2 regions of the Anaerobacillus sp. 63XJN7_5_ISO-PGPR-S23-430 genome follow, and region 1 is predicted to be linked to the other one. Evidence: predicted binding sites of a transcription regulator. Region 1 holds the regulator's gene; the other holds the start of a gene.
The links. Region 1 encodes LexA, which represses DNA repair genes until DNA is damaged. Its sites were predicted from a motif close to CGAACATATGTTCG; they were not measured.
Positions count from the first base shown of each region.

Region 2: the regulator LexA is predicted to act here: its motif matches at 1,718-1,731, upstream of ruvA (Holliday junction branch migration protein RuvA).

Region 1 is NZ_CM149686.1:1,937,496-1,945,125, reverse strand. It holds gene AC0VYJ_RS10440 (DUF2621 domain-containing protein) at 1-287, shown strand, start outside; gene AC0VYJ_RS10435 (CcdC family protein) at 322-810, opposite strand; gene AC0VYJ_RS10430 (Na(+)/H(+) antiporter subunit B) at 921-1,376, opposite strand; gene AC0VYJ_RS10425 (cytochrome c biogenesis protein CcdA) at 1,397-2,107, opposite strand; gene AC0VYJ_RS10420 (M15 family metallopeptidase) at 2,213-3,097, opposite strand; gene AC0VYJ_RS10415 (YneF family protein) at 3,212-3,439, opposite strand; gene sirA (sporulation inhibitor of replication protein SirA) at 3,532-3,975, opposite strand; gene AC0VYJ_RS10405 (HesB/YadR/YfhF family protein) at 4,136-4,423, opposite strand; gene AC0VYJ_RS10400 (DUF896 domain-containing protein) at 4,541-4,777, opposite strand; gene AC0VYJ_RS10395 (YneB family resolvase-like protein) at 4,844-5,494, opposite strand; gene yneA (cell division suppressor protein YneA) at 5,498-5,818, opposite strand; gene lexA (transcriptional repressor LexA) at 5,970-6,593, shown strand; gene AC0VYJ_RS10380 (hypothetical protein) at 6,844-7,630, opposite strand, start outside.
Region 2 is NZ_CM149686.1:2,879,629-2,887,258, reverse strand. It holds gene AC0VYJ_RS15275 (YhcN/YlaJ family sporulation lipoprotein) at 1-124, shown strand, start outside; gene AC0VYJ_RS15270 (YebC/PmpR family DNA-binding transcriptional regulator) at 239-988, shown strand; gene AC0VYJ_RS15265 (BofC C-terminal domain-containing protein) at 1,091-1,627, shown strand; gene ruvA (Holliday junction branch migration protein RuvA) at 1,755-2,357, shown strand; gene ruvB (Holliday junction branch migration DNA helicase RuvB) at 2,370-3,368, shown strand; gene AC0VYJ_RS15250 (DUF2905 domain-containing protein) at 3,371-3,568, shown strand; gene queA (tRNA preQ1(34) S-adenosylmethionine ribosyltransferase-isomerase QueA) at 3,696-4,742, shown strand; gene tgt (tRNA guanosine(34) transglycosylase Tgt) at 4,739-5,881, shown strand; gene yajC (preprotein translocase subunit YajC) at 5,922-6,194, shown strand; gene AC0VYJ_RS15230 (TIGR04086 family membrane protein) at 6,237-6,626, opposite strand; gene AC0VYJ_RS15225 (ArsB/NhaD family transporter) at 6,694-7,630, shown strand, end outside.

The DNA.
Region 1 (7,630 bases):
AAGAGCACTACATTGAACAAACGAAGCATATGTGGAGCAGTGATCAAAAAAAGTTATTAGACGAACTAGTCGCCCCTGTGCCTGAATTGTTTCGAGATATTGCTAAGTATAAGATTGCAGGAACAATTGGCGAGCTTGCGTTAAAAGAAAAAGCGAAAGATATGTCTCAAGACTTAATAATTCGAGGGTATATTATCGCTACTCCAAAACGAGATCACAAATGGCTCGTGAAAAAATTAAATGAAAAGCGAATTGATATGAGCCCCTATCATCATTTGCTTCAATAAAAAAACTCGTTTAGCAGATGCTAAACGAGTTTTTTTAAAGTAATGTTTGATGAAGTCGACCACTGTGTCCTCGGCTTCGTTCCGTTTTCTTAAATTGATAATACATCGAAATTCTCCATGGAACGATCATACCAAATGCTAATACGAAGAAAAGCGAGCTTGTTTGAAGCACAGGGATTGACTCGCCAATGATTAGTTTAAAAACGATTCTTACTAGAAGTAAGCCGATCAAAATAAACGCAAAAGCTTTTGAACGTGTTAAATAAATTTGATCATCTTTAATTTCAAACTTAGACGTCCGAATCAATAACAACGAAAAAGCCGCTCCAACTGATAGCGCTTCAATCGCTTCGTACCACGGAACCCTTGCATCCGGAACAACGAACATCAAAAAACCAGTTGCCATAAAAAAGGGCGGAAGTATTATTTTCCTTATTGTTGCAGGTTTCTTTGAAGCTTTCAACCTGATTACTACCATCGCAAGAGCCATCATAGCTCCAACAACTGTACTTAAAATCAGCATATACTCATCCCTCACCTATACCGTACTACCCATCATTTCCATTGTATGTGGAAGAGACAAAAAATACAAGCGCATGAAAAAAAGAACGGTGCACAACCGTTCTTTTCACATTAACCATTTACTTTTGAAAGTTCTTCTTCGCCTTCATCTGCCGCAATGCTTAGGATAATCGTCATCGTAACACCGACAACCGTAAAATAAACACCTAGGTCAAATAACATTGCTGTCGCGAGGTGAGAATGACCGAGAATCGGAAGCTCAAAGTACGCGTCTGTCTGACTCAAGAACGGCTGTCCAAAAAGAAAGGAACCGACGCCAGTGAGAACAGCAATCAGAAGACCGATCGGAATAAAGTTCTTAAAATCAATGCGGATGACCTTATTCATGGTTTTAAAGCCATAAGAAATATAAAGAAGCACCAGAGCACCCGCCGACATAAGTCCTCCGATGAAACCTCCACCAGGTGCATTATGGCCAGCGAAGAATAAGTATATTGAAAATCCTAGAATAATAAAGACGATAATCGTAGTCGTCGTTTTAAGTATAAGGTCATTTGTCCCCTTCACACTTCTACACCCTTTCTTTATTAAAATCCTTGAAATCCACCAAACAGGTTATTTACAAGGAACGATGTAAACATTGTCATAAAGTTAAAGTAAAGCAAGATTCCCATTACAATCATTAAGTACCCGCCAGCCTTCATGATGAACCGGCTATTTTTCTTAATCCAGTGCATTCGACCGATAAAAAAGGACAGAATGAAAAATGGAACAGAAAAACCAAGCGTATAAGCTACCATGTACATGAAGCCAGCTCCAGGGTTTGAAACACCCAACGCAATAACCGCAGCTAAAATCGGCCCTGTACAAGGTGTCCAACCTGCCGCAAAACCCATCCCAATTAAAATCGATCCAACAAAGCCAGATGGGCGGTTTCGAATTTTTAACCTGCGATCTTTCATTAGAAAGTTCGGTGTCCAAAAACCTACTACTACAAGTCCAAATACCACAATCAAAATGGCTCCAACTTGACGAAGCAGCTCTTTGTACTGAATAAATAAATTTCCAACGAGCGATGTTGACATCCCTAATACGAGGAAAATAATTGAAAACCCTATTAAAAAGAAGATCGTATGAAGAATTGCCCTTTTCTGCATCATTCCTCGTTCTTCTTTCAGGTCGTCAACGGATACCCCAGTGATATAAGAAATAAACGCTGGATAAAGCGGTAGCACACACGGTGAGATGAACGATAAAAAGCCGGCTCCGAACGCTAAAAACAAGTTCAAATCTGCCATTAAATTACTCCCTGTCTAATGCATGATCTTATCATGTGCATGTCGTTACCATTTCAACCTCTATTGTAAACGATTTATCTTATTCAAACTATGAACATTCCATAACTATTTTTCTTCAGAGAAAAATTCTTCAAGCGTAACGCCCGCTTCATGAACATCAGAAGCCGCTTCCTTGCCCACATACCGAACGTGCCATGGCTCATACTGATAGCCAGTGATATCTTCTTTTCCTTTTAAGTAACGAACAACAAAGCCATATTCATGCGCATGCTCTGCTACCCACTTACCTTCTGGCGTATTGCCAAATTCTTCGGTAAGAGAGCTTCCTAGAGAAGGCGTGCTAATATCCATCGTTAATCCCGTCTGATGTTCACTCTGCCCCGCCTGAGCGCTAACCTGGTTCGCTACTTCTTCTCCACGCTGTTCAGCATTATAAGCAAAAATAGCTTCCTGTCGCTCATAGGAGCGGTAGCCAGAGACAGCTTTTAATTCAAATCCATCTTTCTTTGCACCGGCAAACATTTTTTCAAGCGCTGTAGCCGCTTCCTTGACCATCAACCTTTTAGGATCATCTTTTGGTGCGTATGAAGAAACATCCGGTTCCACAAGATTTTGGGGCACAAAGTCTGAAGGTAGATTTCGCTCTTTATTTGCCACAACATAAATACTGTCTGGATTCGTTACAGTTAAATTCTCTCCATTTTTCTCAACTGTTTCAGCCATCGTTGGATACGCTGCTGATTTATCCTTTTTGGCCTCATCGCTTTGATCGCTTTCTTCATCTTCTTTCTTGCTGCTATCATTTTGCTTGTTATTGTTTTGGTTTCCATCATTATTTTCAATACTATTCGAGGAGCCGTTATTCGTCTGTCCATCATTCTGTGACTGATTCTCTGTCTGGTTAGACGTTTGCTCGTCATCTCCCGCCTGGCATCCGGCTAAAAGCGCGAACGAAAGACCTGTTGCTACTACTAAATTTTTCATTGTCATGTGAACACTTCCTGATTTTTTATAGTCTAATCTATCATACCATCACACCAATTAGACCCGTCAACCAAAATTACTCCATACAAAAAGCACTCTGTTACCAGAGTGCTCAATAAGCTATTTATCGTTGTTTGTCATTTGACTATTCATAGCCTTCATCATCTGATTAATCTTCTTCTGAGAAGGTTTTTGCCCCATTTGCATCATCATTACACGAAGCATATTTTCATTAATAGGGGGATTCTTCTTTAAATAGTCCATCATATATTTGCGGGCAATAAAAAAGCCAAGTGCTACTCCAGCAATCAACGCTAGCACGCCCACAAGCGTGTACATCCACCACATTCTAGATTTCCTCCTTATTCTTTCTCTTCCAATAGTGTACTACAACCCTTAATGATTATACAATAACGTCTATTAAAATAGTAGGAGTTTATTCAAACTAGTTTCTGTTGTTTAATCGGGTTAAGCCACCCGTATCGACCGGATTGGAAGTCAATCGCAAAGAACGAAGGAGTTAATTTTCGTATCACTTCAAAAAAGACTGTTTCAGCCTCGTTTGATCCGCTAGCATATATATTTATCTTCTCGCTTCTTACAAATAAAGATGCATCACTTTTAGATTGTTTAATACACAATCGATGCCCTTCATTTTTATATTCATACGTGCGAAAGCCACCCAATTCATTGACCAAACAGGTATTTAGTTCTTCTTCTTCCACAGGCTCTGTAATAAAGGCTACCTGTTTTTCTAGAAGCTCTTTCTGATCAGCCTGTATGGCCCGCTTCCTTTCGAGGAAAAGTTGATACAACAGATGCTCCTTACCAGCATATTGTTCTGCAATGTGCTGCTTAACGAAGTACATTTCGTAATGCCTCATATAACTCCCCCCTGCCCAAGAATCCACTCATATAAAAGAAAGTATAAATGAGTTCTCATAAAATGATTGTCTATACATGGAAGCTAGCCTTCACTAGTTTTGTCGAAATCAAAAAGACCTGTACTATAACATATATGTTATAGTACAGGTCTTTAGAATGCTATGCCATACTCGGCAGGTCACAAAGAACACCGCCGGATCTCTCATCATAATCAAGCTTCATTCGATCAACAAACCATTGATCGTCCGGTCGAACGAAGTACGTAACTCCTCCAATTTCTTGCTTATAATCATCATATGAAGGCTTATCAGACATGACCCCAAGAGAAAAACCTCCGCTGTCTCCACTCCCTGCGTAGCGTACGAATAACCTCAAGCAATCACCGTTACCAAGTTCCATTTCATTTTTGTAAAACTCAGCTGCAGAATCAGTTACAACAAACATCATATCCGCCCTCTCCGTTTTGTATTAGTACATCTTGTTATAGTACAGTATAACGAATATTTGAAAAATTGCAACCATAAAAATAGCCTAATTTTGCTTTTCGCAAAATTAGGCTATTTTCTACTGAAGAAAGCGACGGTTTTTCTTGCTTTCCTTAAGCTTTTCAGGTGTTACATCTGTGCCTTCTTCATCCACAACTTTTATAGAATGAAGTTGGTTTTTGAAAGAAGAACGGAAATTTGCTAAATATTCCTTACGTAGCTTTTTCTGTTCTTTTTTCTCATCTTCTGTTAATGATGACTCTTTTGCTTTACGAGATAGCTCGTTAATTCTTTGGAGTTTATCTTCAAAAGGCATGTAAAATAGCTCCTTTACTGAAACTTGTATCTCACATGCTAACGCATGTTTTGAACATAGACAAGTTTAGTGCTTCTCGTTCTGCTCGTCAACATATTCCTGATAACGTCTATGTACCGTTGCTTTCGAAGCGTGATGTCCAAATCCTTTAAGCGTTGCAGCTATCTCATTAAACGTAAGACCACGGTTTCGTAGATTAACAATTTCTTCGATTGGAACTTCCACCCGCTCACGCCCACCTTGATTTTGATGGCTGAGGTTTCGCTGTGGTCGATAGCCTTCTTTAACCGCCTTGTCCATTCCACGTTTAATTTTCAGATTATGAAGCTTGCGCTGAAATTCTTCAACGATACTAACGATCTCAAGAACCATCGAATCAGATTCCGACAATTGAAGTTCTCCGTTTTGATTCACTGTATAAATCGTCCCTCCATATTTATGGACGGCATGTAGAAGAGCGATCTTTGCATTCCCTCTCCCAAGTCTTGTTTCATCTTGAATGAGCAATGCCTCAACATGCCCCTCTTTCAATAAGTCAAGCACCTCAAGTATGCCATCACGATCAATGTCATACCCGCTGTGCTTTTCTTCAATCAAGCGCTGTATAATAAAACCTGACTGTGATGCAAATCGTTGTAGTTCTTCTTTTTGCCTGGCAAGAGAAGACTCCTGTGCTTCTTTCTTTGTGCTTACCCGACAATAAATAACGGCGTTCATACTTTATTCTTTACCCCCAAGTGCGGTAGCGTTCGCTTCAACAGGGATGATGAGAGTATCTCCTGCTGTAATTCGGTTTGCATCAATGCTATTCACTTCTTCAACCCAACTGACGAACTTCCGATCAGACAACTCATGAGCAGTACGGTATTCTTCCGCAATTTCTAAAACAGTATCTCCCTGCTCCAATTGTACCGTTGTATAACGATCATACTCCTCAGCTGCAGCTGTTCGCAAAGATAGAAACACAATAATTAACACAGCTACAAAAGATATAATGACAAGAAAATCAACTCCAGACAAGCCCCCAGCTTGCTTTCTCATCCCAATCACCCCATATGCGAATATTTGTTCTGTTTTTAGTATATCAGAACCTCTGTTCGTGTCAACTAATTTCTTCGAACTTATGTTTGTATGCGAACAAAAATTCTGGTATACTACTAACAAATAGATAGATTGGAACGAGGTGCCAGATATTATGAAACTATCAAAGCGTCAGCAGGACATTCTGGACTTTATTAAAGTCGAAGTTAAGCAAAAGGGTTATCCACCCTCCGTAAGAGAAATTGGCGAAGCTGTTGGACTTGCTTCAAGCTCCACTGTCCATGGCCACCTGGCAAGACTCGAGAAAAAAGGGTATATCAGACGAGACCCAACAAAACCAAGAGCCATCGAAGTGCTTGGTCTTGATGAAACGATCGATATTCCTCGTCAACATACTGTAAACGTTCCCGTCATTGGTAAAGTAACTGCTGGTCAACCCATCACTGCCATTGAAAATGTAGAAGAATACTTCCCGCTTCCAGAACAGTTTGCACAGGATGAAGAACATACCTTTATTCTAGTGATTGAAGGGGATAGTATGATCGAAGCTGGTATTTATAACGGTGATATGGTTATTGTGAAGCAACAACCAACTGCAAATAACGGTGATATTGTTGTCGCGATGACAGATGAAGCTGAAGCAACTGTTAAACGATTCTTTAAAGAAAGCAACTACTTCCGACTTCAACCGGAAAACTCATCGATGGAACCGATCATTCTTGATTCCGTTTCTATTCTTGGTAAAGTAATTGGGGTCTTTCGCTCCATTCACTAGAAGCGCTGCGTGCGCTTCTTTTTTTATGTTATATAAGCTTTCTGGGCTATATCAATACGAGCTTCTTCTCTTCTTTTATTTATTAACCCCTCCGTCTGTGTAAATGATCGCAGTTTGAAGAGCATAGGGGTGTAGCTTTACATTACAACCAACCTCACCTACCTACTTTTAACTCTTAAAGGCTATACAAAACCGCCCTTCATTTAAATAAAGGGCGGTTTTGTATACTTCTAACATAATTCTTAAACGGTTACTTTTCAGCAGCCTCTGAAGCCGCTATAACTAATTCAACTGTTTGATCTACTGTCGCCTGACGGAACTTTTGGAACTCATCAGTGATATAAACGGAAGGATCTTCAGGATAGTACTCCTGAGCGGCTACGTGAAGGTGTCCACCCGGAATATCATAAGCTCCTATCCCAATTCGCACGCGATTGGATCGGTACTGACTTTCATTCGATAAGTAGCTTCCGCCTCCTCCTTTACGAGCTTTTGATCCTTCAGTCGGACCCCCTTCATGGCACTCATACGGTTTATCACGATATTCTGGTGCGAGCCATTCGCATACTTCATCGCCTCTTTCTACCGGCCATGGTCCAGTATTGGCTGCAATCATTTCCTTGTAAGGAAGCGTTGTTTCAATAAATTCCGGCAGTTTTTCAGGCATCGGCCAATTGCTCACTGTCGGAATAACTTCTGAGCGATCTTCAAGAGTGTTTCCAACCCCTGTGCGCCATCTCCCGGCAAACCCTTCGATGGTCATAGCTTTTGGACCACCTTGACTGATTGTCATCATGAGATCCACCTGCTCTTTACTATTAACCAGGTAAGGTCCAAAAGTATCTTCAACGATTCCTTCATCAAAATCATCCCATCGTACCGGAAAATTCGCTGCTTGAATAAAAGCTGGACCTTCTTCCGTCATAACGACTTTCCCATCCATCTGAAGCGCTGCAGCGCCAGAAGGGTTTGATCTCCTAAATTCCTGTTCTAAACGGTATGGATCAAATCCGCTTACTAAAACGCGCTTAACTTTC
Region 2 (7,630 bases), 940 kb from region 1:
AATGGGCGATGTTAATAACCGTCTCGAAGATGGAGATGGTTTTGAAGAGGTACAGGCAGATGTGAATGGCATATTAGATGACATCGGAAATGCTGCAAAACGTCCATTTGAAAACAATAAATAATAAAAATAACGAGCGGGCAGTAGCCTGCTCGACTACATATGCAAAACTCTTTTCGGAGACTTGAGCCCTATGATATAGTTGGGAAATCAGTTCATTTGAAAGGAGTTCTCTTAGATGGCAGGACATTCCAAATGGAAAAATATACAGCGTAGAAAAAACGCTCAAGATGCTAAACGTGGAAAAGTATTTATGAAGCTAGCTAAGGAAATCTTTGTAGCTGCCAAGCAAGGAGGGGGCGATCCGGAAACGAATCCCTCATTAAGGCTTGCTGTGGACAAGGCTAAATCATCAAATATGCCTAACGAAAACATTGATCGAGCAATTAAGAAAGCTACAGGGGATTTAGACGGTGTTCAATATGATAACGTGACATACGAAGGATATGGCCCAGGTGGTGCCGCCATTATGGTTCAACTACTTACCGATAATAAAAATCGAGCTGCAGCAGATGTGCGTCATGCCTTTAGTAAAAATAAAGGGAATATGGGCGAAAATGGCTGTGTTTCATTCTTATTTAACCGAAAAGGTCTCCTTGTGATCGATCGTTCCGAAAATGATCTCGATGGAGATGAATTGATGCTTCAGGTTATTGAAGCCGGGGCTGAAGAAATGGAAACAAATGAGGATGCTTATGAGATTTATACCGATCCCCAGGAATTCCAAGATGTAAAGCACCAATTACAAGCGAGCGGATTAAGTTTCTCTTCCACTGAAGTCACGATGATTCCAGAAACGTATGCTCCACTAGAAGATGAAGATGGGCTTCATATGTTAAAGCTAATTGATATGCTTGAAGATAACGATGATGTGCAAGATGTTTATCATAATGCTGAAATAAATGATGATGTTTATGATCAATTGTGAGCTACAGTTTTTCTGTAGCTTTTTTTGATGCATATTCCTCAATAAAATGGAAACGCTAACGGCATGAACTTCTTGAAAATGGAAGAAAGGTGTTGGAAACATATGAAAAGCCTTTATCCACTCCTTCTATTAGGTATACTTCTTGTTCTTGGAGGAACATCGGCCGTGGCTTATGAAGGAGATGGCATATCACCGGTTACAGGAACCAAAACTCAAGAAAAAGGACCACTAGTTGTTGAAGTTGTATTGAGAACAAATTATGCGGACGGTGTTTCAACGAACCAATCTGTATATGAAACCATATGGGCAATGGAAGACTTTTGGAGTCAATACGCTGATTGGCAACTTGTAGATCAAGAAGAAGGACGAATGATATTTGAACGGAATCTAGAAGATATTTCGCCTGCGAGTAAACAAAATGGACATTTTGGATTAACAGAGGATGGCATTCTTACGATATTTGATGGAATTCCGGCAGAAGAGAAAGTCATTCAAACATTTTTTCAAATTGATGTAGGAAAGCTAGAAAGTCAAAGAAGAGAGCAGCTTATGGAAGGAATTCCAGTAGAGTCATGGTATCAGTTTGAAGACGTCATCCAGTCTTTTTCTAAAATTAAAAAAGAAGAACCTGTCCAGTAAGGGCAGGTTCTTCTTTTGATTTAGACGCTTATCTCCGTTTCTAAACGCTCGTCTCCGCTTTTCATCTTTTTATGGTAGAATGGAGAGATAGAAATACATGTTCGTATGTACAGGGGAGAGAGTAGCTTTGATAGAATATATTAAAGGCACGGTTGAATATATTGATACAGAATACATTGTTGTAGAATCGAATGCGATAGGATATAAAATTTATTGTGGGAATCCTTTTGAATTTCAGAAGTACCGTAATCAATCGATTCAAATTTTTACGCATCATTACGTTAGAGAAGATCTCATTGCCCTTTATGGATTTCCAACACGGGAAGAGCGACTTTTGTTTGAGAAGCTTCTAAATGTTTCCGGTATCGGTCCTAAGGGAGCTGTGGCCATTTTAGCGACTGGTGAACCTGATAAAGTTGTGAGTGCCATTGAAATGGAAGATGAGAAATTTCTAACAAAGTTTCCTGGCGTTGGTAAGAAAACTGCCAGACAAATCATTCTAGATCTAAAAGGTAAGCTTAAAGGCTTTGGCGCTCCCACTGAGGGATTGTTTGCAGTGGATGAAGTTCAAGAAGAGGGTGCTCATGAGCTAGAAGAAGCGCTAGAAGCATTGAAAGCTCTTGGGTATGCTGAACGAGAAATTAAGAAGATTAAACCAAAGCTAGTTGAAGAAACGTTAACGACAGATCAGTATATTAAAAAAGCCCTTCAGCTTATGCTGAAGCAATAAGGAGGGAGTAAAGTGGAAGATCGAATTCTATCAGGAGAGCAGGTCGGTGACGACTCATCCGTAGAATATAGCCTCCGTCCTCAGCGATTAAGTCAATATATTGGACAAGAAAAGGTAAAGCGAAATCTTGAAGTGTTTATTGAAGCGGCTAAAATGCGTGAAGAGCCCTTAGATCATGTGCTGTTGTACGGCCCTCCTGGTCTAGGTAAAACGACTCTCTCGGCCATTATTGCAAACGAGATGGAAGTGAATTTGCGTACAACATCAGGTCCTGCGATTGAAAGACCTGGTGATCTTGCAGCTATATTAACCGCCCTTGAACCTGGGGATGTTTTATTTATCGATGAAATACATCGACTACCTCGAAGTGTTGAAGAAGTTCTTTATCCTGCGATGGAAGACTACTGTCTAGATATTGTAATAGGAAAAGGCGAAACGGCAAGATCTGTTCGTTTGGATCTGCCACCGTTCACCCTAGTAGGCGCTACGACAAGGGCTGGACTATTAACGGCGCCTTTACGAGATCGTTTCGGCGTACTGAGTAGATTAGAGTATTATCTTGAAGATGAACTTCAAACTATTTTAATGAGAACAGCTGACATTTTCGATGTTGAAATGGACCACGCTGCTGCTGTTGAACTTGCCCGAAGATCGCGAGGGACCCCTAGAATTGCCAATCGCTTGCTAAAACGTGTAAGGGATTTTGCACAGGTGAAAGGGGATGGCGTCATTTCGCATTCGCTTGCTTCTCAGGCTCTTGAGATGATGCAAGTCGATCCTCTTGGACTTGATCATATCGATCACAAGCTTCTATTAGCCATCATAGAGAAATTCCGTGGAGGTCCTGTAGGAGTAGATACAATTGCAGCAACGATTGGTGAAGAAAGTCATACCATTGAAGACGTGTATGAACCCTATCTTCTTCAAATTGGATTTCTTCAGCGTACACCTCGTGGACGTATGGTTACTCATCAGGTATATGATCACTTTGGTATGGAGATTCCTCAATAGCGATGGGAATTTCAAAACTGTTTATTATCTTAGGGATCGCCTTCTTGGCCATTGGTGTGTTGTGGTCCTTTATTGGGAAATTACCTGGTGACATCGTAATCAAAAAAGGAAACACTACGTTTTTTTTCCCGATTGTAACCTCAATAGTCGTTAGTATTGCCTTGTCTTTACTCTTTTTTATTATAGGTAAGTTCAGATAAGGGGCAGCTTTCCAAACGCCATTTTCAACATGGTAGAAGGGGAACTGCCCCTTAAGGGTGCGCCAACAGGTAGAGCTGTGGTAAAATCAATAAAGTTGAACACTTTCTAGAAACAGTGGTGAATAAAATGAACGTAAATGATTTTGATTTTGAACTTCCAGAACGGTTAATTGCTCAAACGCCGTTAAAGGAACGGACTAAGTCCAGATTGATGGTATTAGATCCATTAAAGCAAAAGCTTCAGCATCGCGAATTCTCCAATTTAGAGGATTACATAAATCCCGGTGATTGTCTTGTGTTGAATGATACACGAGTCATGCCAGCTAGATTGTATGGATTAAAAGAAGAAACAGGAGCTAAAATTGAAGTGCTGCTTCTTAAGCAAATGGAAGAGGATCAATGGGAGACTCTTGTTAAACCGGCTAAGCGAGTGAAGCCAGGCACTGTGATTTCATTTGGCGATGGACGTCTAACAGCCGTATGCAAAGAGTCACTTGAACATGGCGGACGAGTATTAGAGTTTCAATACGAAGGCGTTTTCTATGAAATTCTTGATCAGCTTGGCGAAATGCCTCTTCCACCATATATTACTGAAACGCTCGATGATCAAGAACGATATCAAACCGTTTTTGCTAAGCATAGAGGATCTGCAGCAGCACCAACTGCTGGCCTCCACTTCACAGAAGAAATGCTTCAGCGTCTTGAAGATAAAGGTGTTCATGTCGCATTTATCACACTTCATGTGGGTCTTGGCACTTTCCGACCAGTTTCCGTCGATAATATTCTTGAACATGAAATGCACGGGGAATTTTATCAACTGACAAAGGGCACCGCTGAACTGTTGAACAGTGTAAGGGAATCGGGAGGCCGAATCATTTCTGTCGGTACTACTTCAACGAGAACACTTGAAACCGTGGCATCAGCACATGATGGACAATTTGAAGAAGCTTCTGGTTGGACCGACATTTTTATTTATCCGGGTTATACTTTTAAAGCAATCGATGGGCTGATTACAAACTTTCACCTGCCTCAGTCAACATTGATCATGCTCGTGAGTGCCCTTGCGGGAAGAGATTTTGTGCTTTCTGCTTATCGCACGGCTGTTGAGGAAGAGTATCGCTTCTTCAGTTTTGGTGATGCAATGTTGATTTTGGAAGGGAGTATGAAAGAATGACAGAACCAATTCGCTATGAATTAATAAAAACGTGTAAACAAAGTGGGGCACGTCTTGGAAAGTTGCACACGCCACATGGTACGTTTGATACACCGATGTTTATGCCTGTTGGAACACTTGCGACAGTGAAAACGATGAGTCCAGAAGAACTAAAAGAAATGGGCGCTGGCGTTATCCTTAGTAACACGTATCATCTTTGGCTTCGTCCTGGTCATGATATTGTCAAAGAAGCTGGGGGCCTTCATAAATTTATGAACTGGGATCAGCCGATTCTTACGGATTCTGGAGGATTTCAGGTCTTTAGCTTAAGTGACCTGAGACAGATTGAGGAAAAAGGCGTTCATTTTCGGAATCACATGAGCGGTGAGAAGTTATTCTTATCTCCAGAAGGCGCAATGGAAATCCAAAATGCACTCGGTTCTGATATTATGATGGCATTCGATGAGTGTCCTCCATACCCAGCAGAATTTGATTACATGAAAAGTTCTGTTGAGCGTACGAGTCGCTGGGCTGAACGATGCCTGACAGCTCATGAACGAAAAGACATCCAGGGGTTGTTTGGAATTGTTCAAGGTGGAGAGTATGAAGAGTTAAGAAAACAAAGTGCTGAGGATCTTGTTTCACTTGATTTCCCGGGCTATGCTATTGGAGGCCTTTCAGTAGGTGAACCGAAAGACGTGATGAATCGCGTGCTCGAGTTTACGACACCTCACCTTCCAACTCAGAAACCTCGTTATTTAATGGGGGTTGGTTCACCAGATTCTCTTATTGACGGAGCTATTCGAGGCGTGGATATGTTTGATTGTGTTCTTCCTACTCGTATCGCGCGAAATGGAACACTAATGACTAGTAATGGTCGTCTAGTCGTTCGAAATGCAAAATATGCACGTGATTTCCGTCCGCTTGACGAGAATTGTGATTGTCATGTCTGCCGCAATTATTCAAGGGCGTATATTCGTCATCTTGTAAAATCCAATGAAACATTTGGCTTTAGATTAACGACTTACCATAATCTCTATTTTCTGTTAAACTTGATGAAGCAAGTTAGGCAGGCGATTATGGATGATCGTCTCCTGGACTTTAAGGATGAGTTTTTTGAACAATATGGGTTTAATAAACCAAATGCGAAAAACTTTTAATCCATAGATTGTATGATTGCTGGAAAGGGGTGAAATGAATATGGGTTCTACGTTAATGAATATAGTCCCGCTTCTACTAATGTTTGCGATTTTCTATTTCCTTTTGATTCGCCCGCAACAGAAGCGTCAAAAGAAAACGAAAGAAATGCAAGCAAGCTTAGAAAAAGGAAATAAAGTTGTAACGATCGGTGGTATGCATGGCATCATTGATGCAATGGATGAAGGTACAATTACAATCCGTACTACAGACGGTACAAAAATGGTGTTTGACCGAGCGGCTATCCGCGAATCAATCACTGAAAACAGCAAGTAACATAATAAAGAGCGTCCTCATCAGAGGGCGCTCTTTGTTCGTCTAAGCCTCTCGATGATTTCCGCCTCTAACATTTACCCCCATGATTCCTCCTAGAATGCAAATCAGACCATAACCAGCATGGTAAAGCAATTGTTCAAGATTCATGTTTATTCTGTAACCCAGATACTGAATGAGAAAGAGGAGAATGACGTACATAATGGCTGTTCCTCCTCCTAGTAGCCAACCGCGTTCTCCTCCTTTCCCACCTGAAATAAAGCCACCTATAAAAAATGCAATAACGGTAGCAACAATAATGAACGGGCTCAGTCCGTTTTCTGATACAGATGTGAAACGAAGAATTAAAGAAAAAAGCACGCTAGTTGCAAGCACAATCACGATTATTGCTAATAGCCCTGAGCCCATACTTGAGACTGCATGTTTCGATCTCATTGTCTTCCTCCTTAAACGAGATAGTTTGTACATTCTATTCGTTTGAGAAGGAAATAGAAGTCTATTCATGAAATCGAACAGCTCGTCATACGATGTTAGAAACGGGACAGGGAAGGGGCAGCATGGATTGGAAATGATCATCGCGCTCATCATATTTGTTCTTGCTTATGTCGGCATATTAACTGAGAAAATTAATCGTGCGATCGTTGCCTGTGGCGGTGGTCTTCTCATGCTACTTTCAGGAATTACAACCACAGATTCTGCTTTCATGAACCACGTTGATTGGAATACGATTGCATTATTGTTTTCAATGATGATTCTTGTCTCCATTACAAGTCAGAATGGATTGTTTGAATATATTTCCATCAAACTTGCGCAACAGGTACAAGGAAAACCGCTGCCGCTACTTGCTGTAATAGGGACATTGACTGCAGTTGGATCAGCTTTATTAGATAATGTGACCACCGTTCTTCTTCTCGTACCAATTACTCTTACCTTAACAAGGATACTTAAAATTACAAGCATGCCCTTTTTAGTAACTGTTATTTTATCTTCTAATATAGGTGGAACAGCAACGTTGATTGGTGATCCGCCGAACATTATGATCGGGCAGGCTGTTGATCATTTAGACTTTAATGATTTTCTATATAATCTGGCACCAGTGGTTGTTGTCATTTATGCCGTGATCATGACAGGTCTTTTATTTTTATATCGAAAGGGATTGACTGTAGATGACGACCATCGACAAACGTTGCTTCGAATTAATGCAGATGATTATTTAAAGAGAGGGCCTCTTCTTTATAAATCGTCGGTCGTTCTGCTAATGACGATTTCAGGCTTTCTGCTACATCCTATTTTACATACAGAGCTAACTAACATTGCGATGGCAGGAGCGGTCCTCTTATTACTCATCACACAAAATGAACACAAGATTGAAGAGGTTTTCGAGTCAATTGAATGGGTGACCCTGTTCTTCTTTATTGGATTGTTCATTTTAATCGGTG